DNA from 3 places in the Pseudomonas sp. KH_040 genome. Region 3 is predicted to be linked to each of the others. Evidence: predicted binding sites of a transcription regulator. Region 3 holds the regulator's gene; each other region holds the start of a gene.

Region 1 (8,127 bases), 1.3 Mb from region 3:
AGACCGCATCTTTGCGGTGGCCCAGTTCACCGAACAGAGCTTCCAGATCGGCTTTGGCCGGCAGCAGGCCCGGCGCCGGCGGCTGGCCGAACTGGGTGCGTTTCGGGTCGACAAAGCGTGCGCCGGGCAGATGACCTTCGGTGTAGCGGGCAGCGCTGGTCAGATCCACCAGAATCAGTTCAGGGGAATCGAGGCGCGGGAGCAGGTCGCTCGGCTCGATGACGAGCGGCAAGCCAGAGAAGTCAGACATGTGAGGTCTCCAGAGCACAAAGGGGGGAATTGTAGCGCAGCCTCATCGGCCACGGCTGCTAAAGCTGTGCAGGGCTTTTTCGATGCACTGCGCGGTTTTGCCAAAGGCCTGCACGGTGATGTCGGCGAACGGCCCGCCGCCCTGATCGGCGACGACGATCATGATCACCCGCCCGTTGTTGACCAGTGAACGCAGGAATAGATGCTCGCCGCGAAACAGCGTGCGCAGGCTCGCTGGCAGCAGGGCGGAGAATTGCGCATCGTTCTCTGGAGTGATGCGTACCTGCGCCTGTTGCGCAAGCAGCCGTTGCAGGACCTTGCTCTGACCGACGACAAAATTCAGCGCCGCCGCTTCTTTCGGCAGCCCGGCGGTTTGATGCACGCGCAGATTGGACTGCGTGCGGTCGGCCATCAGGATCATTACGCGGCGCATGCCGCTGGCGACCAATGCGTCGCGAGCGGCGACCGTCAGGCTCATGGCATTGGTGAAGCGGCTCGGTTCTGCGAGCAGTTCGGCGCATTGCTTGCGCCACTGGCCCAGGTCTTCAGCGGTGGGCGCGGCGGCCGGCAACATGCCGGCCGGCAAACGACGGGTGCCCCACGGCCACAGCAACGAAACCGCCGGGTGCCACAAGTCCGGCATCGCATGATGACGCGCGCTGTTGGCGGCTTGCTGGTGCAACTGTTGTTGCACCTCGTCCATGGAAATCTGCAGATACAGGCTGGTCAGGTACTGCCAGCGTTCGCTGTGCGGACTGTCCCAGGCCTGTTGCGCCGACAGTGCCAGACCGTTGGCCAGCAGCACGGTGTTGGCCGGCTGATTGAGCCAGCGGCGCAGGGTCGGATCATCGTCGAGGCGGTTTTGCTGGCGCAGCGGATGTTCGCTGTCACGGGCGATGCGCAGGACTTTGACCAGTTCGCGCTGTTCGCTGAGCAGCAGTTTATAGCCTTGCTGCACCCAGATCGGCAGGTGCCAGACTTGCACCAGCGCCTCGGCGATTTTCAGCAGGCGCACGCCGAACAATTGCTTCTCGACCACGCGCGCCGATTCGCCCTTGTGGATAACCCGCAGTTCCCATTCTTCAAGCAATTGCGGATAGGTCAGCGCCAACGGCCACAGCGGCGACAGAAACAGCAGGCTGCCCCAATGAATGTCCTGCCACAGCCGCGCCAGGCGACTGGCGAAAAAACCGTTGGCCTGTTGCGTCGCGTGCTGGCTGATCATCTGCAATTGGCGCAGGGCCTTGGGGATTTGCATCTGCGGTTCAGCGGGCAGGCGCGCCAGCAGTTCTTCGGTCCGTGCCAGGCCCAGACGATTGATCGCCACCTCGAGATTTTCCGCTGGTGTGGCCATGGTGCCGTGGGTGTGACGATTCGCCTCACGGATGATGCTCAAGGCCAGTGCCGGGCTGTCCTGCATCAGGTCGGCGATGTCGCGCAGCGAGCTGCGATTGTCACGGATCGCCCGGCAGACTTTGTCGTGAGCCTCTTGCGGCACGGGCAGTCGCACGCCATCGAGCAACTTTACCCAGCCGTCGAGCGTGGTCGGTTTTGCGTGTGGGACGTTCGTTTCATTAGCCATGTCTGGACGGGATCTTCACTGACTGTAGACGCGCCCGGCATGGGCTAAATTGGCTTTTCGCCTGAACTGGCTATAGTCTGGCGCAGTTTTGCCGATAAGTAGAAGAAGAGATTTTTTAACTTCCGAATATGACCTTGAACCCGACTTAAGTAAGTACTTTCTACCTATGGCTAAAATTATCGGCATCATCGTCGTATTCGCGAGCGTGCTCGGCGGATACGTGCTCTCCCACGGCAAGATTGCCGCCCTGATCCAGCCCTTTGAGGTGTTAATCATCGGTGGTGCGGCACTGGGTGCATTCCTCCAGGCCAACCCCGGCTACATGACGATGCACGTGCTCAAGAAATCCCTGAGCATGTTCAGTTCGCGCTTCAGCCACACGTTCTATCTGGAAGTGCTCGGGCTGATCTACGAGATCCTCAACAAGAGCCGCCGCGAAGGCATGATGGCCATCGAAGGCGACATCGAAGACGCCGCTGCGAGCCCGATCTTCGCCAAGTACCCGGCGGTGCTCAAAGACGAGCGCATGACCGCGTTCATTTGCGATTACCTGCGCATTATGTCGTCCGGCAACATGGCCCCGCACGAGCTGGAAGGCTTGTTCGACATGGAACTGTACAGCCTCAAGGAAGACCTTGAGCATCCATCCCACGCGGTGAACGGCATCGCCGACGCCATGCCGGGCTTCGGTATCGTCGCGGCGGTACTCGGTATTGTGGTGACCATGGCCTCGCTGGGTGAAGGCGATCAGAAGTCCATCGGTCTGCACGTCGGTGCGGCACTGGTCGGTACCTTCTTCGGTATTCTCGCGGCCTACGGTTTCTTCGGCCCGCTGGCGCACTCCCTGGCGCACGATGCCAAGGAAGAGCTGAACGTCTACGAAGCCATCAAGGCCTCGCTGGTGGCTTCGGCTTCCGGCATGCCGCCATCGCTGGCGGTCGAGTTTGGTCGCAAGGTGCTGTACCCGGCCCACCGTCCAAGCTTTGCCGAGCTGGAACAAGCCGTTCGCGGTCGCTAAGAAATGGAAAATAATCAGCCGATTATCATCAAGCGCGTCAAGCGCATAGCCGGCGGGCATCACGGCGGGGCGTGGAAAATCGCCTTCGCCGACTTCGCCACGGCGATGATGGCGTTCTTCCTGGTGTTGTGGCTGCTGTCTACCGCAACGCCGGAGCAGAAGATCGCCATCGCCGGTTACTTCAAAGACCCGGTCGGCTTCTCTGAAAGCGGTACGCCGTACATCATTGACCTGGGCGGCACGCCGACCCTGGCGCCGGAAAACACCCTCAACCCGGAAGTGAAGTCGCAGCCGCAACCCGACAAGGTCACGGTCGACACCGAGCAGGTTGAAGGCATGGCCGAGCAGGTCGAGAAGGAACGTCTGGAGCTGCTCCTGCAAGAACTGCAGAACAAGGTCGACGAGAACCCGCAACTGCAGAAGTTCAAGGATCAGATTCTCTTCGAGATCACGCCGAACGGCTTGCGCATCCAGATCATGGACGCCGAGAACCGGCCGATGTTCGACTCCGGTTCTGCACGCCTGAAGCCGTACTTCGAAGACATCCTGCTGGCCATGGCTGACACCATCAAAGCCGTGCCGAACAAGATCAGCATCAGCGGCCACACCGATGCCAAGCCTTACACCGGCACGGGCGATTTCGGTAACTGGGAGCTGTCGGCCAACCGTGCCAACGCGGCGCGTCGTGCCTTGATCGCCGGTAGCTATCCGGATGCGCAAGTGGCGCGGGTAGTGGGTTATGCCTCGTCGGCGCTGTTCGACAAGGAAAACCCGTTCAACCCGGTCAACCGCCGCATCGACATTGTGGTGCTGACCAAAAAAGCCCAGGCGGCCATCGAAGGTGCGCAAGGTGCCGATCCGGCAAAACCGGCGGATCAGGGGCAGAACGGTGCTGCTCCGGCAGCGCCTGTCGACCCGAATGCACTGCCGGCGGATCAGCAACCGGTGCCAGCGCACGAACTGCGCGAACGCCTGAACCTGTTCGACGACGCCGCGCCGAAACCGGCCGGGCCGGGGAGTGCGGCGCCAGCGCCTGCTCCCCCAGCCCCCAAGCAGTGATTCACAAAAAGCCACGGTCACCGTGGCTTTTTTGTATCTGCCTGCGTCGCAATGACCAGTCGCAGTTTTCGCAATCACGGAAGATCAGTTATGGAAAGACTCAAAGCCTATTTTCAACGGCATGGCAACGCACCCTTCAAGTTTGGCGAGGGGCGGGTCAGTGGCTATATTTCGGCCACCCTCGGGCTGTTGAGCCTGCTGGCGGTGTTCTGCTTCCTCTTCCCGGAATGGCTGACCACGGCCGAACTGCGCAAGGTCTATGACGAGCAGTTCGCACGCACCACGCTGTTGCTCGGTCTGGTGCTGTCGTTCAGCCTCGGCACCCTGAATATCCTGCTGAACAAACGCAAACGCCTGGGGATTACCGGTCTGGTTGCATCGGGGTTGGCGGTATTTCTCGGTGGTACCAATGTGCAGGTCAGCTCGATCGGGCAGACGCCTTATTCGCTGGGGCTGGACTGGTTTGTGCTGGCGCTGCTGGTGTCGGCCATCGTGTTCATTCCTCTGGAGAAGCTCTACTCCAAGGATCCCGAGCAAAACATCCTGCGCCCCCACTGGCGCACCGACCTGACCTACTTTTTTGTCAGCCACATGCTGGTGCAGTTCATCCTGATCTTCATCACCGCGTCCTCAAGCTACATCGCCGGTTGGGCGGTGTCGCCTGGCTTGCAGGCCAGCGTGCAAAGCCTGCCGTTGCTGGTGCAGTTTCTGCTGGCGATCCTGGTCGCCGATCTCGGTCAGTATTGGCTGCACCGGCTCTACCATGTCGTGCCATGGCTGTGGCGCATTCACGCGGTGCATCACTCCAGCACGCACATGGACTGGCTCGCGGGTTCGCGCGTGCACTTCATCGAAATCCTGCTGACCCGCACCGGGGTGCTGGTGCCGTTGATGCTGCTGGGCTTCGCGCCGCAAGCGCTGAATGCCTATGTGATTCTGGTCGGTGTTCAAGCGGTGCTGGCTCACGCCAACGTGCGGATCAACGGCGGCTGGCTGAACTACCTGATCGTGCTGCCGCGTTATCACCATTGGCACCACGCCCGGCACAAGGACTACATCTACAAAAACTACGCGATCCACACGCCGCTGATCGACATGCTGTTCGGCACGTTCAAGCTGCCGCCGAAAGAGTGGCCGGTGCGTTATGGCGTGTTTGGTAAGGAATTGCCGGGCGGGATTGTGCGTCAGCATCTGTATGCGTTTCGCAAGCCTGAGCCGAAGTAGGTTCGGAGGTTGAAGAAAGCCGCGTTTGATTCGCGGCTTTTTTTTGCCTGCTGTCGATAGGCGGACACACTCTCGCCACCGCACTCATTGATAATATTCCGAGGCAGCTGCCAGTTGTTTTTCTGATGACTGCTGATGAACCTAAACCACCTAAACCACCTAAACGACAAGGAATCGTCACCATGGGAAGTCCAAGCATTTTTTTATTGCAACAGCAGTTTGACCAACTGGTACAACGTATTCCCGGTGAGGGCATCGAGTTTTGGTTTGCTCGCGAGCTGCAAGAGCCTTTGGGTTATGCCCGTTGGGAGAACTTTCTTACGGTTATCCAGCGAGCTATAGCTTCATGTGAAGCCACTGGAGCCGTTGCACAGGATCATTTTCGTGGCGTCACGAAAATGATCGAAGTCGGAAAGGGTGGGCAGCGTGCCATCGACGATTTCATGCTCACTCGTTACGCCTGTTACCTGATCGCTCAGAATGGTGATCCACGTAAGCAGCCCATTGCTTTCGCTCAGAGTTATTTCGCGCTGCAAACACGTAAACAGGAGTTGATTGAAGACCGGATGCGCTTGCAAGCACGGTTTGATGCACGTGATCGCTTGCGTGAGTCTGAAAAGGAACTGTCGCAGAATATCTACGAACGAGGAGTGGACGATGAAGGCTTCGCTCGCATTCGTTCTCGGGGCGATGCCGCACTCTTTGGTGGGCAAACAACGCAAGCGATGAAAGATCGCTATGGCATCGTCAAGAGTCGACCACTGGCGGATTTTCTACCTACGTTGACTATTGCGGCCAAAAACCTCGCGACGGAGATGACCAATCACAATGTACTTCAGGTCGATTTGAAGGGTGAGACGGCTATTGCCAAGGAGCATGTTCAAAACAATCTGAGTGTGCGTGACATGTTGGATCAACGAGGTATCAAACCCGAGGAACTCCCTGTTGAAGAAGACATTCGCAAACTTGAGCGCCGAGTTAAATCACACGAAAAGAGTATTGCGAAACAAGCACCGAAGTTGCCGACTGACTGATTGGCATTCCATTCTGTAGATTTAGCGTGCATAGCAACAAAAGGCCGCGTTTGGTACGCGGCTTTTTGTTGCGTGCTGGTAGGCTCTAGAAACCGCGACGAATCCTGTTTTTCAGTGCGTCGTGAAACACCTCGGCGTTGTGTTTGTTGGTCGTCCGTGTCGACTCGTTACCGGTCTGAACAAATGGTAGGTTTGCATGGGGTTCCTCGGAGGTCGCGAAAGTGCGAAGGGGGAACTGACTGTAGGCATCTGCGTAATGCCTACAAGGTGCTGGCAGCAAAAGAGAAATGTCCTGCAAGCGGGTGTGCGGACGCCTACAGAAACGTCTGTTGTTTAAGCGTTTTAGGGATTTGTCAGGCGTAATCCGACAACCGGCAACCCCGGGTCTCAGGGCCGCCGGTACGGCTATTTAATAACCGTTTTCCGGCAGGCTGGCGATGATCGAGCGGTAGCTGTTCATGCGCTGCTGCTGCACGCGGCCATCTTCCAGCGCCTTGAGCAACGCACAGCCCGGTTCGCGATCATGCTTGCAGTCGCGGAAACGGCAAGTGCCGAGCAAATCATCGAACTCGATGAAACCTGCCTCAACGTCAGCGCGGCTGACGTGGCCCAGGCCAAATTCGCGAATGCCCGGGGAGTCGATCAATTCGCCACCACCGGGGAAGTGGAACAGGCGTGCAGTGGTCGTCGTGTGCGTGCCCTGGCCGGACAGCTCGGACAACGGCCCGACGCGGGTTTCGACTTCAGGCAGCAAGCTGTTGACCAGCGACGACTTGCCGACACCGGACTGGCCGACGAACACGCTGATGCGCCCGTCGAGCTGCTGTTGCAGTTGTTCCATGCCATTGCCGTGGTGCGCCGACACTTCCAGCACCGGATAACCCAGCGTGCGATACACCGCCAGCAGCGCATTGAGCGCCGGGGCGTTCTGCTCGTCGATCAGGTCGAATTTGTTCAGCAGCAACAACGGACGGATGCCCGCATGTTCCGCCGCGACCAGATAGCGGTCGATCAGGTTGGCATGCGGCTCCGGCAGCGGCGCGAAGACGATGACGATCATGTCGACGTTGGCCGCGACCGGTTTGAGCTGACCCCGGCTGTCCGGACGGCACAGTTCGGTGGTGCGCGGCAGTTGCGCGACGATCACCCCGATGCCTTGGTTGCCGGCGCGCCAGACGACCGTGTCGCCGGTCACCAGTGCTGGCAGGTTGGCGCGCAAGTGGCAGCGGAACACTTGGCCGGCCTGATCACCGTCAACCGCCTCGACCTCGACCTGTACACCGAAGTGGGCGATCACCAGACCTGTTTGTTCCGGGCCCAGATCGCCGCCCTCAAGGGCCTCGACCGCCGAGGACTCGCGTTTGGCGGCGCGGGCAGCGCGTTCGCCCTGAATCTTTTCGATGCGCCAGTTTTGACGACGATTGAGTTGGCGTTTGGCCATGGGTGTTCCGTCTGAAGAATGCAGCGATTAGGTAAAACGGCCGCGAGTTTAGCACGCCCGGCCACCGGCCTAGGCTAAACTGCGCAGCATTGCCTAGGAGCCGACATATGCCAAACCCGCAGAACCTGATCTGGATCGACCTGGAAATGACCGGTCTGGATCCGGAAAACGACGTCATCATCGAAATGGCCACCATCGTCACCGACAGTGACCTCAACACCTTGGCCGAAGGCCCGGTGATCGCCATCCACCACAGTGACGAAGTCCTCGCGCGCATGGACGAGTGGAACACCCGCACCCACGGCAACTCCGGCCTGACCCAGCGCGTGCGCGACAGCCGTATCAACATGGCCGAAGCTGAAGCTGAAACCATCGCCTTCCTGGAAAAATGGGTACCGAGGGGCAAGTCGCCGATCTGTGGCAACAGCATCTGCCAGGACCGTCGCTTCCTTTATACGCACATGAAAGCGCTGGAAAGCTACTTCCATTATCGCAACCTCGACGTGTCGACCCTCAAGGA
Region 2 (8,127 bases), 2.1 Mb from region 3:
GACGCTTTCGCTGCGCTCGGCCCATCGCCTGCTCAAGGTCGCCCGCACTCTGGCAGACCTCGAGCAAGTCGATGCAATCAAACGTGAACACTTGGCCGAGGCACTGCAATACCGGCCGGCGACACCTTAATGCTCGGTCAGATCAACCAGCGGCGTCTGCCGCACTTCGGTTTCGCGCCCGGCCTGAATCTCGGTCACGCGCTTCAAGGCGTTATCCACAGCACCTTTGTCCGCGAGCAGGCTGTAGCTGATCTGGAACTGTTTGTGTTCCTTGGGTGCAATGGTCGGCACCAGATTCAGCGGACGCTGATAGCGACGGTTGTAGGAAAAACTGGTGCCCGGCTCCAGCCCGGTGACATAGCCCTGCCCTTGGGTATCAGTGTTTTTCCACAGGGAAAACACCGGCAACTGCTGGGTATTGAAGCCAACAGAAACACCGAGGCTGCCGACCTTATTGTGCAAAACCGTCAGGGTTTCGCCTTTGGCATCAGCATAGGGCACGACGTTGTAGACGGTTTCGTCGTAGTCCCTGGTCGGCGCGCGATAGGTCTGCCAGTCGGCCAGGTCGCCCTTGGCCTTTTCGTTGAACGGCGAAACCTGTTTTACCGGCGCAGCAAAACGGGCGCCTTGCTCGAGGAACGGCGTACTGAAATTGCTGTGATACAGCGCCTGGTATTCCTTCGGATAATCGCCGTTGTTGGTCAGCGTATCGTTGAGTGCGAAGCGCACGCTGCCGGGCTCGGTGACCAGTTCCGTGACCACCGAGAAGTCGACTTTCTTGAAGGCCTGTTCTTTCAGCTCGCCACGCAGGCTGATGGCATAGGGTGGCTTTTCTTCAATGTGCAGCGTGACGGTACTGGCCGGGATGTTGGCGGCGCGTCCGTGCAAGGTCAGCAATTCACCATTGTCCATACCGGGATGGCCAACCCACTCGTAACCGCAGCGGGTCACCAGCTCGTTGAAACCTTCCAGCCAGCCAAGCCCACCGCGTCCGTTAAGTTCGATGAAGGCCGGGTTGACCACTTCCTTGACCGGCGAATCCCAACCCATGCGCACGTTGCCGACAGAGGCCTGCAAGACATTCATGCCGCGGGTCGGCACCACCGAGAGTTTCATTGTGCCGTTATCGATATCGACGATGCTGACACCTTCCTGCCGGCCACCGTGCAAGGTACGCAGGCTTACGGAGAAGGGTTTGTCGGTTTTCACGCCGAGCTGCGCACTGGTGATGGTCCAGTTTTGTGCGGGCTTGTTGACATCGAGAAGGACGTAATCCCAAGCCATGGCGTGGGAAGCAGCAGAGAATGCGCCGAGAGCGACGGCGAGTTTGAGCGGGGTCATGGCAGCAGCCTTTATTGGAGTTGTGCCATTTTTATAGCGCTGCGGAAACGTTTCAGCAAGTATGAAAGAGAAAGAGCTCGAGTGTTTTACCCAGGATTGGCAGTGAGGCGATCGCGAGCAGGCTCACTCCTACAGGGATCTTCAGTGACCACAAAAATTGCGACCAACCGATATACCTGTAGGAGTGAGCCTGCTCGCGATAGCGATTTCAGCCACCCATCAACGGAAGCGATCAACCTCGGAACGCAAATCCGCCGCCAGCTTCTCAAGCTCTTTGGCGGTAACAGCCAGGTTCGACACAACCTCACGCTGCTCACTGTTGGCCAGCGCAATGCTCTGCAAATTGCTGCTCAACAACGTCGCTGTGCTGCTCTGCTCCTGAGTCGCCGTGGTAATCGCGGCAAACTGTTGCCCCGCCGAACGGCTCTGTTCATCGATTCGCGCCAGCGCCGACGCCACGTTGGCGTTGCGCGACAAGCCTTCCTGCATCAGCACATTGCCCTGCTCCATGGTGCTGATCGCGTTACCGGTTTCCTGCTGGATGCTGTGGATCATGCTGGAAATTTCATCCGTCGCCTGACGGGTGCGCGAGGCCAGGCTGCGCACCTCATCGGCCACCACAGCAAAGCCACGACCCTGCTCACCAGCACGGGCAGCTTCGATTGCTGCGTTAAGTGCCAGAAGGTTGGTCTGCTCAGCGATCGAGGTGATCACACCTACAATGCCGCCAATTTCCTGCGAACGCTGACCGAGGGTGTTGATCACGGTGGCGGTGCTGTTCAGGGCGCCAGCGATTTGCTCCAGCGAGGACGACGCTTCTTCCATCGAGCTGCGGCCAATCTGCGTTTGCTGGGCATTTTCCTGCGCCAGACGCTGGGTCGCGCCCATGTTGTCGGCGATGTTCAACGACGTCGCACTGAACTCTTCCACCGCGCCGGCCATGCTGGTGATTTCGCCAGATTGTTGCTCCATGCCTTCATAGGCACCGCCGGACAAACCGGACAGGGCCTGGGCACGGCTGTTGACCTCTTCCGAAGAGCGGCGGATGTGCTCGACCATGGTCGACAGCGCCTGGCTCATCTGGTTGAACGCGCGGGACAGCTGACCGATTTCGTCGTTGCTCGATACGTTCAGGCGCACGCTCAGATCACCGGCGCCCAAGGCCTCGGCCTGACGCACCAGATCCCCCAGAGGCGCCAGTTTGCTGCGCAGCAGCCAGACCACAGATCCGACCGCCAGCAGCATCGCCAACAGACTGCCAATGGCCAGTTGCGTACCCACGCTCCAGGTCACCGCGCGGATCTCAGCTTTCGGCATGCTCGCCACGACCGACCATGGTCCGCCATCGAACGGCACGGCAATGCTGTAGAAATCTTCCGAGGTGTCGCTCCAGAACTCACCCTTGCCCGGCTTTGCAGCCAAACCTTTGATCACCGGAACGGCTTGATCCAGCGCCTGCACCCCCGCTGGCGCGACCAGCCATTTGTTTTGCTCGTCGAGCAACGCCAGCGAACCGCTCTGGCCAATGCGGAAGCGCTTGAGGTTATCGAACTGGATGTTCTGCGCGTCGGTGTAATCGAAGCCGACGAACAGCACCGCAATCACCTTGCCGCTGCCATCACGCACCGGGGTGTATTGGGTCATGTAGGAGCGATCGAACAGCAAGGCGCGACCGACGTAACCCTGCCCCGCCATCAACTTCGCGTAGGCCGGGTGCGCGTGATCAAGCAAGGTGCCGATGGCACGGGTGCCATCCTGTTTGGTCAGCGAAGTGCTGACGCGGATGAAGTCTTCGCCGCTGCGCACGAACAGGGTGGCGACGCCGGCGGTCATCTGCTTGAACTCGTCGACTTCCTTGAAGTTGTTGTTCAACACTTCGCTGCCCAGATGCAGACCCGGGGTCTGGGTGCCGGCAACATTCACCGGCTCACTCGGGTGAATGCTCAGACCTGCGCTGAAACGCTTCTCGAACAGCCCGCTCAGGCGCTGGGTGCTTTCACGCAGCGTGCCGTGGAAGGTGCTCAGTTGGTCGGCCAGCAGCCGCGCCTCACTGGCCAGATGCTCTTCACGAGTGGCGAGGTTGGCGGAGTCCAGCGAACGCAAGGCGAACACCGTACTGCCACTGATAACTATCGCCAGTATTACAGCGAGCGCGAGGCCCAGCTGCGAGGCGATCCGAGCGCGAGGTTGAGACATGGACAGCTCCTGGCCGAGCCACGGGATCCTCCTTGATCTCGACTCGGAAATTTTTCTGGTTGTGGGGGTGAATCGTGGATACCGGCACGACGGTTCCACAAGCACGTATTCGGCGGTGGATCCAAATACTTGAGCGGAAAACAAGGTTATGGCACAAGGCCGGCATTGTGGCGGCTCTAACGTTTCAGCTCAAGCGCGCGACCGCCGGCAACTCCATGGCGCGGACTTCGCTTTGCAGAAAGTCGCTGAGACGGCGCAAACGTTCACCTCCCGGGCGGGTCTTTGGCCACACAAGGTAGTAATTCAAGCCGCTGGCGACCGCGGTTGGCCACGGCAGGCTCAGCCTTCCCTGCGCCACATCTTCGGCGACCATTAACAGGTCGCCCATCGACACACCGTACCCGCGCGCCGCCGCGATCATGCCCAATTCGAGGGTATCGAACACTTGCCCACCCTTGAGTGACACCTGATCGGACAGCCCCATGTGTTCCAGCCAACTGCGCCAATCGCGACGGTCCGGTGTCGGGTGAAGTAATTCGGTGCAAGCCAGTCGAGCCAGATCCCACGGCTGATCATTCAGCAGGTTTGGCGCCCCCACCGGAATCAGCTCTTCGGGAAACAATAAACTCGCCTCCCAATCCGGCGGAAAATGCCCGTCACTCAACAGCACCGCGCAGTCGAACGGCTCATCGTTGAAATCAACCGAATCGACGTCCATCCACGCACTGGTCAGTTGCACTTCGTTGCCAGGCTGCAAATGGCGGAAGCGACTCAGGCGCGCGAGCAACCAGCGCATGGTCAGGGTCGACGGGGCTTTCATACGCAGGATGTCGTCTTCGGCGCGCAAGGTATTACAGGCACGTTCCAATGCCGCGAAACCTTCACGGATGCCAGGCAACAGCAAACGCGCCGACTCGGTCAGCTGCAGATGGCGACCGCTGCGGTGAAACAACTTGCAGGCAAAGTGATCTTCGAGCGTGCGAATGTGCCGGCTCACCGCACTCTGGGTGATCGACAACTCCTCGGCCGCACGCGTGAACGAGCTGTGCCGTGCTGCAGCTTCGAATGCGCGCAGGGCATACAACGGAGGAAGTCGACGGGACATACACAAGGCTCCAGCAGCGGGATGCAGTAAAACGGACAGAATCACATCAGGATGAGTTTTACTCATGCCACCCATCCTTTTTATCCCTTTGTGCAACGCCTGCCAAGCGCCGAGAATCGACGCTCTCCTGTTCCCTCTGAAAATCGAGTGGTGATGACCATGCAGCATCCTGTGCGTACCGAACTCTGGGCCATTCTGCGGCTGGCAGGGCCGTTGATTGCTTCACAGTTGGCGCACATGTTGATGGTGCTGACTGACACATTGATGATGGCGCGCCTGAGTCCGGAAGCGCTCGCGGGCGGCGGTCTCGGTGCAGCGACTTACTCGTTCGTGTCGATTTTCTGCATCGGCGTGATTGCGGCAGTCGGCACGCTGGTGGCGATCCGCAAGGGCGCCGGCGACATCATTGGTGCAGCACGGCTGACTCAGGCCGGGTTGTGGCTGGCGTGGCTGATGGCGCTGGGCGCCGGGTTGCTGCTGTGGAACCTGAAACCGGTGTTGCTGCTGTTCGGCCAGACCGAAACCAACGTCAATGCCGCCGGACAATTCCTGATCGCCCTGCCCTTCGCTCTGCCCGGCTACCTGAGCTTCATGGCCCTGCGCGGTTTCACCAGTGCCATCGGCCGGGCGACACCGGTGATGGTCATCAGCCTGGCCGGCACGGTGGCGAATTTCCTGCTCAATTACGCGCTGATCACCGGCATGTTCGGCCTGCCGAAAATGGGCCTGACGGGCATCGGCCTGGTCACGGCGATTGTCGCCAACTGCATGGCGCTGGCGCTGGCCTGGCACATCCGTCGGCATCCAGCGTATGACGCTTATCCGCTGCGCGCGGGTCTGTCGCGGCCGAATCGACAGTACCTGAAAGAGTTGTGGCGCCTTGGCCTGCCAATCGGCGGCACGTATGCGGTGGAAGTTGGATTATTTGCCTTCGCCGCACTGTGCATGGGCACGATGGGCAGCACGCAGTTGGGTGCGCACCAGATTGCTCTGCAAATCGTCTCGGTGGCGTTCATGGTGCCGGCGGGCATGTCGTACGCGATCACCATGCGCGTCGGTCAGCATTACGGTGCCGGGCAATTGAGCGATGCGCGGATGTCCGGACGGGTCGGGATCGTCTTTGGCGCCGTGGTGATGCTGGGTTTCGCCATGGTGTTCTGGCTGTTGCCGAACCAGTTGGTGGGGCTGTTCCTCGATCACAATGATCCGGCGTTTGCCGAGGTGATTCGCTTGGCGGTGAGCCTGCTGGCAGTGGCGGCGTGGTTTGAACTGTTCGACGGCACGCAGACGATTGCCATGGGCTGCATTCGCGGGCTCAAGGATGCGAAGACCACGTTTCTGGTCGGGCTCGGCTGCTATTGGCTGATCGGCGCGCCGGCGGCGTGGTGGATGGCGTTCCACTTGAACTGGGGGCCGACGGGCGTCTGGTGGGGCTTGGCGTTGGGCCTGGCCTGCGCGGCGGTGAGTCTGACGCTGGCGTTTGAATGGAAGATGAAGCGGATGATTCGGCTGGAGCCTGCGTCATCCAGGCCATTCACAATTCCTCAGACTGACTGAGATCCCTTGTAGGAGTGAGCCTGCTCGCGATAGCGGTGTGTCAGATAATGATGAGTTGTCTGACACTCCGCTATCGCGAGCAGGCGAAGGCCTACTTATGCGTTTAACTGACGATTTCGAGGGCTGGCTGTTGGCTTGAGCCGTAGGTGAGATATTCAACCAGTTCCGCTAACGGCAACGGCCGGCTGATCAGATACCCCTGCACCTGATCGCAGCCAAAGCCGCGCAGCAATTCCAGTTGCTCCGGAGTTTCCACCCCCTCCGCGACCACTTCCAGATGCAGGTTGTGCGCAAGATTGATCATCGCGTGCACCAGTTTGCGGTTCTCTTCGCGCTGCTCCATGCCACCGACAAAGCTCTTGTCGATCTTCAGCAAAGTGATCGGCAGGCTGTTGAGGTGCACGAACGAGGAAAACCCGGTGCCGAAGTCGTCCAGTGAGAAGCGCACACCGAGGCGGCCAAGGGCGTCCATGGTCTGCTTGACCAGATCGCTGCGGCGCATCACCGCCGTCTCCGTCAGTTCGAATTCCAGCCACTGCGCTTCAACACCGCGCTCAGCGATCAAGCGGCTGAGCGTCGGCAACAACTGACTGTCCTGAAACTGGCGGAACGACAAGTTGATGGCCATGTGCAGCGCCGGCAGACCACGTTCGCGCAACGCCTGCATATCGCGCAGAGCCCGGGAAATCACCCAATAACCCAACGGCACGATCAACCCGCTTTGCTCAGCCAGCGGCACGAATTCGCTCGGCGGCAGCAAACCACGTTCGCCATGGCGCCAGCGCACCAAGGCTTCGAGGCCGACAATCTGGCCGTCTTCAAGATTCAGCCTTGGCTGGTAATGCAGCTCCAGTTCATCGCGACGCAAGGCCCGGCGCAGCTCGCTTTCGAGGTCGGCCATGCTCCGCGCGTTGCGGTTGATGCGTTCGTTGAAGATATGAAAAGTGCAGCCCTGCGTGCTTTTGGCCTGCTGCATGGCGATGTGCGCGTGCCACATCAGCGGATCGGCACCGCCCTGCGCACGGGCATGGGCGATGCCAAGACTGGAGCCGATCAGCAGGCTTTCGCCATCGACCCAATACGGTTCGGCGAGCGCTTCGGTGATGCGTTCAGCCATCCATTCGGCGCGTTGTGGCGCACGACGGGTGTCGATCAGCAGAGCGAATTCGTCGCTGCCCAATCGCGCCAGTTGATCACCCGCCTCCAGCTGACTTTTCAGCCGTGCGACAACCTGCAGGATCAAGCGATCGCCCGCCTGATGACCCAGCGCGTCGTTGGCGTGGCGGAAGTTGTCGAGATCGAGATGCCCGAGGGCCAGGCCGCGACCGTCGTTTTCCGCGAGGCGCGCGGCGAGCAAGGTCTGGAAACCCTGACGGTTGGCGATACCGGTCAGCGGATCCTGTTCGGCCAGGCGTTGCAGGGTGTTTTCGAGAACGCCGCGTTCGCGCACATGGCGCAGGCAACGGCGCAGCATGCCGGCGTCGAGGGCGTCGAACACCAGCCAGTCGCTGACGCCAACCGGTGCGGTGTCCGGTTCGTGTTCCAGCAGCAATACCGTCGGCAGGCTGCAACGGCCCGGTGCCGGTTGTAATGCCGGAAGGGTCAACAACACCGCATTGCGGTTGTCTTCGAACAGACTGCTGACCGAGTCCCAGCTCGGCGCGCTGATCAGCACCGCCGCGCTCCCCATCGGAGCCAGACACTCACGCAATAACGCTGTCCACGCTGGCTCTTCGGCCAGTAGCAGCAAACGCAAGGGTTCGACAGGCGTAGACAAGCTAGCTCCCTAGACTCTGCAAAGATGTGGGCGGGGCATTATGCCGTTGCGATGTTCAATGACCAAATGACAACGGTTATCAAAACGTTATTTTGTGTCACGAATGAGTACATTAGCCGCAAAATCACCGCGCATCCTCCGCGAAAGTAAC
Region 3 (8,127 bases):
ACTCTAGAACCGGCAGACCCGAAGGTCTCCCACGTACAGCCGCCATAAAAAAGCGGGTGTTGTGCGTCCAGAGATCGACGGGCTGCGAGACCCGATCGCTGATTCGTCAGCGACCGACCCACAATAGAACCCGACCCCAAGACGCACAAGCCGGCGGATTCTGGCTTGGCTGTAGGCAATGGCGCAAGGATTTGTAGCCTGGAAGGCGTGTCTGGAGGTGTCTTTTAAACGCCTGAGTTTAAAAGGCGATTTGGCGGACTTCACTGGCCTCTTCGCGAGCAGGCTCACTCCCAGAAGAGACTGCATTCCAAATGTAAGAGTGAAATGCACACCAAATGTAGGAGTGAGCCTGCTCGCGATAGCGGAGTGTCAGTTGACGAATTTTTTGAATGACACGCCGCTATCGCGAGCAGGCTCACTCCTACAGGGGGCATGTTTTCTCTCCCGATTTCATTCCCCGGCAAAAGTTGGAAAGCTTCTTGCAGTACCCGCCGTGAGCCCGCTCTGGGCGTCAAAAGTTTGCTTTAAAGGAACGGGGAAAACCGGTGGATCGCTCTCAGTTATTCAACACTGCTCGCACAAACGTTGCCGACCTCAGTCGGGGCAATCTGGGCGTGCCGTTGTTGCTGCTGGTGATGCTGGCGATGATGATGTTGCCGGTGCCGCCGTTCCTGCTCGACGTGTTTTTCACCTTCAACATCGCGCTGTCGATCGTCGTTCTGCTGGTCTGCGTGTACGCGCTGCGGCCGCTGGATTTTGCGGTGTTCCCGACGATTCTGCTGGTCGCGACGTTGCTGCGGCTGGCGTTGAACGTAGCTTCGACGCGGGTGGTGATGCTGCACGGTCAGGACGGCCACGCCGCTGCCGGTAAGGTGATTCAGGCCTTCGGTGAGGTGGTGATCGGCGGTAACTACGTGGTTGGTATCGTGGTCTTCGCGATCTTGATGATCATCAACTTCGTCGTGGTGACCAAAGGTGCCGGGCGGATTTCCGAGGTGAGCGCGCGCTTCACCCTCGATGCAATGCCCGGCAAACAAATGGCGATCGACGCCGACCTCAACGCCGGTCTGATTGACCAGAACCAGGCCAAGATGCGCCGTCAGGAAGTCGCCCAAGAGGCCGAGTTCTACGGTTCGATGGATGGTGCCAGCAAGTTCGTCCGGGGTGACGCCATCGCTGGTCTGTTGATTCTGTTCATCAACCTTATTGGCGGCATGGCCGTCGGTATCTTCCAGCACAACATGAGCTTTGGCGATGCCGGTCGGGTTTACGCCTTGCTGACCATCGGTGACGGTTTAGTGGCGCAATTGCCATCACTGTTGTTATCGACAGCGGCAGCGATCATGGTGACCCGTGCTTCCGGTTCGGAAGACATGGGCAAACAGATCAATCGCCAGATGTTCGCCTCGCCGAAAGCGTTGGCGGTGGCGGCCGGTTTGATGGCCGTGATGGGCCTGGTGCCGGGCATGCCGCACTTCTCCTTCCTGAGCATGGCTGCGCTAGCCGCTGGCGGCGCGTACCTGTTCTGGAAGAAGCAGAACGTGGCCAAGGTCGTGGCGCTGGAAGAGGTCAAGCGCCAGCAGGAACTGCTGCCGTCGCCGGCCCGTGCCATGGAAACCAAGGAGCTGGGCTGGGATGACGTCACGCCGATCGACATGATCGGTCTGGAAGTCGGTTATCGCCTGATCCCGCTGGTGGATCGCAATCAGGGTGGGCAATTGCTGGCGCGGATCAAGGGCGTGCGCAAGAAGCTTTCGCAGGATCTGGGCTTCCTGATGCCGACCGTGCACATCCGCGACAACCTCGATCTGGCGCCGAGCGCCTATCGCCTGACTCTGATGGGCGTGATCCTCGCCGAAGCCGAGATCTACCCGGATCGCGAGCTAGCGATCAACCCGGGCCAGGTCTACGGCACGCTCAACGGTATCAATGCCAAAGATCCGGCTTTCGGTCTGGAAGCGGTGTGGATCGAAATCAGCCAGCGTGCCCAGGCACAATCGCTCGGTTACACCGTGGTCGATGCCAGCACCGTGGTCGCCACGCACTTGAACCAGATTCTGTACAAGCACTCCAGTGAGCTGATCGGCCACGAGGAAGTGCAGCAACTCATGCAATTGCTGGCCAAAAGCTCGCCGAAACTGGCGGAAGAGCTGGTGCCGGGCGTGGTTTCGCTGTCGCAACTGCTGAAAGTGCTGCAAGCGCTGTTGGCCGAACACGTGCCGGTGCGCGATATCCGCAGTATTGCCGAAGCCATCGCCAACAACGCTGCGAAGAGTCAAGATACCGCCGCGTTGGTGGCTGCGGTGCGCGTCGGCGTATCGCGCGCCATCGTCCAAAGCATTGTAGGCACTGAGTCGGAGCTGCCTGTGATCACCTTGGAACCAAGGTTGGAACAAATATTGCTCAATAGTCTGCAGAAGGCAGGACAAGGCTCGGAAGAGGGCGTTCTGCTGGAGCCAAGCATGGCCGAGAAGCTGCAGCGTTCGCTCATCGAAGCGGCGCAGCGTCAGGAAATGCAAGGTCAGCCGGTGATCCTTTTGGTCGCTGGCCCGATCCGCGCGATGCTCTCGCGCTTTGGCCGCCTCGCAGTCCCTGGATTGCATGTGCTGGCCTACCAGGAAATACCGGACAACAAGCAAGTGACCATCGTTGCGACAGTAGGGCCCAACGGCTGAGGTAGTGGTTTATGCAAGTTAAGCGTTTCTTTGCCGCCGATATGCGTCAGGCCATGAAGCTGGTTCGTGATGAGCTGGGCGCTGATGCCGCCATCATTGGCAACCGCCGCATTGCCGGCGGTGTCGAGCTGACGGCGGCACTGGATTACAAATTGTCGGCGCTGGCGCCACGGGTTCCGAACATGGAGCTCGAAGACGAGCTGCGCAAGACCCAGTCGCGCATCGTCACCGCTCAGGCCGAGTTGAGCCTGCGTGGCGAAGCCGATGGCAACAGCAATCGCCAGATTTTCGCTGGCCTGCCGTTGACGGCCGGCCTGCCGCTGACCGCAGCTGAACCGCTGACCGAGCCGACCTACGCCGCTCCGGCGCGTCCAGCCCCGGCACCTGCGCAGTCTTCCGGCGGTGTTGATCCGCGCGCACTGGATTCGATGCGTTTTGAATTGAACAGCCTGCGCGAGCTGATGGAAGTCCAGCTCGGTACCCTGGCCTGGAATCAGCTGCAAGGCAGCCGTCCGGCGCAGGCCAATCTGTATCGCCGTCTGCAACGTATCGGCCTGTCCGGCCCGTTGTCGCGCGATCTGCTGGCGATGATCACCGATATCGAAGAGCCGCGTCAGGCCTGGCGCATGTTGCTCGCGCACCTGGCACGGATGATTGCCGTACCGGAAGTCGAGCCGCTGGAAGAGGGCGGTGTGATTGCCATGGTCGGCCCGGCCGGCATGGGCAAGACCACTACGCTGGCCAAGCTTGCCGCGCGTTATGTGCTGAAATACGGCGCGCAGAATGTCGCGCTGGTGAGCATGGACAGTTTCCGTATCGGCGCTCAGGAACAGCTGAAGACGCTGGGTCGCATTCTCAATGTGCCGGTGACCCACGTCGATCCGGGCCAATCGCTGGTGCAGGTGCTGGATCCACTGCTGCGCAAACGCGTGGTGTTGATCGATACTGCCGGCCTGCAAGCCAGCGATCCAGCCCTGCGCATGCAGCTCGAAAGTCTGGCCGGGCGTGGCATTCGGTCAAAAAATTATCTGGTCTTGGCAACCACCAGCCAGAAACAGGTTCTAACCGCCGCTTATCACAGTTACAAGCGTTGCGGGCTTGCCGGCTGCATCCTGACTAAACTGGATGAAACGGCCAGCCTTGGCGAAGTGTTGAGCCTGGCGATCAGTCATGAATTGCCGGTCGCGTACCTGACCGATGGCCCACGGATTCCGGATGATTTGCATCTGCCGCGTCGTCATCAACTGGTCAGCCGCGCCGTCAGCGTGCAAATGCAGGAAGAACCCAGCGAAGAAGCCATGGCTGACATGTTCGCTGATATCTATCACAGCCCGACCAAGCAGGTAGGCTGAGGTATTCATGAACAGTTTTTGTACCTACATCGATGGTCTGCCATGCATTGTTCCGGTTGTGAACGCGCAGCCAGTAATGTGGCCTCCGTCTATGCAAGACAAGGTAAAGAAATAACATGGGCAGCATGCATCCCGTACAGGTGATCGCGGTGACCGGCGGCAAAGGTGGCGTCGGCAAGACTAACGTGTCAGTGAACTTGTCGCTGGCGCTGGCAGAGCTTGGCCGTCGGGTCATGCTGCTGGACGCCGACCTCGGTCTGGCGAACGTTGACGTATTGTTGGGGCTGACCCCTAAGCGCACGCTGGCCGACGTCATCGAAGGCCGTTGCGAATTGCGCGACGTGCTGTTGCAAGGCCCCGGTGGCATTCGCATCGTGCCGGCGGCGTCCGGCACGCAGAGCATGGTCCACCTGAGCCCGGCGCAACACGCCGGCCTGATCCAGGCGTTCAGCGACATCGGCGACAATCTCGACGTATTGGTGATCGACACCGCTGCGGGTATTGGTGACTCGGTAGTCAGTTTTGTTCGCGCAGCCCAGGAAGTGTTGCTGGTGGTCTGCGACGAGCCGACGTCCATTACCGACGCCTACGCGCTGATCAAATTGCTCAACCGCGATTACGGCATGAACCGCTTCCGCGTCCTCGCCAACATGGCGCAGAGCCCGCAGGAAGGGCGCAACCTGTTCGCCAAGTTGACCAAGGTCACGGATCGCTTCCTTGACGTGGCCCTACAATATGTCGGCGCCGTGCCTTACGACGAAAGCGTGCGTAAAGCGGTGCAGAAGCAGCGTGCGGTGTATGAAGCCTTCCCGCGTTCCAAGTGCGCACTGGCGTTCAAGGCGATCGCGCAGAAGGTCGACACCTGGCCGCTGCCCGCCAACCCGCGTGGCCACCTTGAGTTTTTCGTCGAGCGCCTCGTGCAGCAAACGGCAGGGCCCGTGCTATGACCGCAAGCGGTATGAACTACTACAAGAAGTCGGCACGTGACGCGCAGTACGAACTGATCGAGCGTTACGCGCCACTGGTCAAACGCATCGCCTACCACTTGCTGGCGCGTTTGCCGGCGAGTGTGCAGGTCGAAGACCTGATCCAGGCCGGAATGATCGGTCTGCTCGAAGTCTCGACCAAATATGACGCCAGCAAAGGCGCCAGTTTTGAAACGTACGCGGGCATTCGAATCCGCGGCGCGATGCTCGACGAAGTGCGCAAAGGGGACTGGGCGCCACGCTCGGTTCACCGCAATACCCGTATGGTCAGTGACGCAATTCGCTCAATTGAAGCTAAAACCGGCCGTGACGCTAAAGATCACGAGGTTGCAGCCGAACTCCAATTGAGTCTCGACGATTACTACGGGATTTTGAATGACACCTTGGGCAGCCGCCTGTTCAGTTTCGACGACCTGCTGCAGGACGGCGAACACGAAGGGCTGCACGAGGATGGCGCGAGTGCTCATCTTGAGCCGTCGCGCGATCTGGAAGATGAACGTTTCCAGGCTGCGTTGGCGGACGCGATTGCCAATTTGCCGGAGCGTGAGCGACTGGTGTTGGCGCTGTACTACGACGAAGAGCTGAACCTCAAGGAAATCGGTGAAGTCCTTGGCGTCAGTGAATCGCGGGTCAGCCAGTTACACAGCCAGTGCGCGGCCCGTTTGCGGGGGCGTTTGGGGGAGTGGCGAGCGCGCTGAAGGCGGTGTGGGGACACTGCGAACGAGGCTGGTGCGGTGATGAACGGCACCGGTCTTGCTCTGTTGTGCTCCAGACAGTCTTCGAGTGCTAAGCCGATTGATTGAAGTGGCGCGTCCAGGTGCTGGGCGCGTTTAAGACTGCTTGGAGGTCGAATTGAACAAAGACATGAAAATCCTCATCGTTGATGACTTCTCAACGATGCGGCGGATCATCAAGAACCTGCTGCGTGATCTTGGGTTCACCAACACCGTCGAGGCTGACGATGGCGTGACTGCCATTCCAGTGCTCAACAGCGGCAGCATCGACTTTCTGGTAACGGACTGGAACATGCCGGGCATGACCGGTATCGACCTGCTGCGCCACGTGCGTGCCGATGAAAAGCTCAAGCACCTGCCAGTGCTGATGGTGACTGCAGAAGCCAAGCGCGAGCAGATCATTGAAGCCGCTCAGGCCGGTGTAAACGGCTACGTAGTCAAACCTTTCACGGCTCAGGCGTTGAAAGACAAAATCGAGAAGATTTTCGAACGCATCGGCTGATGAACGCGCGGGGGAGCTATGGAGCATAACGAATCTTCACAGGGCGATTTCGAGTCGACCCTGAAAAAACACGCGGTCGAACTGGTCGAAAGCCTTGAAAAAGGCAGGTTCGGCGACGCTGTGCAACTGATCCATGAGCTCAATCAGACCCGTGACCGTGGCCTGTACCAGGAAGTGGGCAAGCTCACACGTGAACTGCACAGTGCGATCGTCAACTTCCAGATCGACCCGAACATGCCGCAGGCCGAGGAAGTGTCGCAAATCACCGACGCCACCGAACGCCTGGGCTATGTGGTCAAGCTGACAGAGGCCGCGGCCAACCGCACCATGGATCTGGTGGAAAGCGCCACGCCGGTGGTCAATAGTCTGGCTGATGAAGCCCAGACCTTGAGCGCTGATTGGGGCCGCTTCATGCGTCGCGAGGTCGGGGCTGAAGAGTTCCGTGAACTGGCGCGCCGGGTCGACGGTTTTCTGTCACGCAGCAGCACGGACAACCGTGCGGTGTCGAGCAATCTCAACGACATCCTGCTGGCCCAGGATTACCAGGACCTGACCGGTCAGGTGATCAAGCGTGTGACCCAACTGGTCACCGAAGTCGAAAGCAATTTGCTCAAACTCGTGCTCATGGCCAGTCAGGTCGACCGCTTTGCGGGCATCGAACATGACCGCGCCGCGATGCTTGCAGAAAAAGATCCACAAAAACATCTCTCGCAGGGTGAAGGTCCGCAGATTCATGCCGATAAACGAGAAGACGTTGTGTCCGGTCAGGACGATGTGGACGATTTGTTATCCAGCCTCGGGTTCTAGAGTTTTGGAATTTTAGGTTTTTTGGGTTTTTAGACCTGTAGGAGCACCCCATTAATGAGCTTCGGCGCCGATGAAGAGATCCTTCAGGATTTCCTGGTTGAGGCCGGCGAGATTCTTGAGCAACTGTCCGAACAACTGGTCGAGCTGGAAAGCCGTCCGGATGACGCAGATCTGCTCAACGCAATTTTTCGCGGTTTCCACACTGTAAAAGGGGGCGCCGGCTTCCTTCAGCTCAATGAGCTGGTGGAGTGCTGTCACATCGCCGAAAACGTGTTCGACATCCTGCGCAAGGGTGAGCGTCGCGTTGATGCAGAACTGATGGACGTTGTCCTCGAAGCACTGGACGCGGTGAACAGCATGTTCAGCGAAGTCCGCGAGCGTGCTCCGATCACCGCCGCCACGCCGGAGCTGCTGGCCGCCCTGGCGCGCCTGGCCGAACCGCAAGCGGCGGACGCAGCCCCGGCTTCGCCGGTGGCCGAGATGATCGAAGAACTGGTCGTTGAAGGCGATTCCTCGGGCGACATCACTGATAACGAATTCGAGCAACTGCTGGACTCGCTGAACGCCGTCAAGGCCGAAGCCGAAGCCCCGGCCGCTGCTGCCCCTGCGCAAACGGCCGCTGAAGCCGCGAGCGATGAAATCACCGATGCCGAGTTCGAGTCATTGCTCGATCAGTTGCACGGCAAAGGCCAGTTCGCGGTGGACGCGGTTGCGCCAGTTGCGGCAGCTGCTGCGGCACCGGCCAAGGGCGACAGCTCAGACATCACCGACGACGAATTCGAAGCACTGCTCGATCAGTTGCATGGCAAGGGCAACTTTGCCGTCGATGCGCTGGAGTCGGCGATTGCCTCGGCACCGGCGCCTGCTGCTCCAGCGGCGGCTGCTGCCGGCAGCGATCTGATCAGCGATCACGAGTTCGAATCGCTGCTCGACGAATTGCATGGCAAAGGCAAGTTCACTGACGTTGGTGCCGCGACTGCCGGCGCCGCTTCGACGGTGGCTGCGCCTGCCGCCAAGGCTGCGGCCGCTCCCGCTGCTGCGCCGAAAGCCGCGCCCAAGCCTGAGCCAAAA

Evidence for each region. Region 3 encodes FliA, which starts transcription of late flagellar genes. Its sites were predicted from a motif close to CTAAAGTTTNNNNNNNNNNNGCCGNTAA; they were not measured.
Region 1: motA (flagellar motor stator protein MotA) is a predicted target of FliA. The motif match lies at 1,902-1,929, and genes of this name have one in related genera.
Region 2: AC3IUF_RS28920 (methyl-accepting chemotaxis protein) is a predicted target of FliA. The motif match lies at 3,644-3,671, and genes of this name have one in related genera.

The regions. Positions count from the first base shown of each region.
Region 1 is NZ_CM174487.1:584,207-592,333, forward strand. Features, by position in the region: gene rhdA (thiosulfate sulfurtransferase) at 1-250, opposite strand, end outside; gene AC3IUF_RS02565 (HDOD domain-containing protein) at 293-1,831, opposite strand; gene motA (flagellar motor stator protein MotA) at 1,998-2,849, shown strand; gene motB (flagellar motor protein MotB) at 2,853-3,908, shown strand; gene AC3IUF_RS02580 (sterol desaturase family protein) at 3,999-5,132, shown strand; gene dinD (DNA damage-inducible protein D) at 5,258-6,166, shown strand; gene rsgA (small ribosomal subunit biogenesis GTPase RsgA) at 6,576-7,607, opposite strand; gene orn (oligoribonuclease) at 7,715-8,127, shown strand, end outside.
Region 2 is NZ_CM174487.1:6,453,463-6,461,589, forward strand. Features, by position in the region: gene AC3IUF_RS28910 (YifB family Mg chelatase-like AAA ATPase) at 1-130, shown strand, start outside; gene AC3IUF_RS28915 (aldose 1-epimerase family protein) at 127-1,341, opposite strand; gene AC3IUF_RS28920 (methyl-accepting chemotaxis protein) at 1,561-3,537, opposite strand; gene AC3IUF_RS28925 (LysR substrate-binding domain-containing protein) at 3,722-4,642, opposite strand; gene AC3IUF_RS28930 (NorM family multidrug efflux MATE transporter) at 4,802-6,199, shown strand; gene AC3IUF_RS28935 (putative bifunctional diguanylate cyclase/phosphodiesterase) at 6,303-7,976, opposite strand.
Region 3 is NZ_CM174487.1:1,866,122-1,874,248, forward strand. Features, by position in the region: gene flhA (flagellar biosynthesis protein FlhA) at 546-2,675, shown strand; gene flhF (flagellar biosynthesis GTPase FlhF) at 2,687-4,027, shown strand; gene fleN (flagellar synthesis regulator FleN) at 4,144-4,974, shown strand; gene fliA (RNA polymerase sigma factor FliA) at 4,971-5,711, shown strand; gene AC3IUF_RS08390 (chemotaxis response regulator CheY) at 5,878-6,249, shown strand; gene AC3IUF_RS08395 (protein phosphatase CheZ) at 6,268-7,056, shown strand; gene AC3IUF_RS08400 (chemotaxis protein CheA) at 7,111-8,127, shown strand, end outside.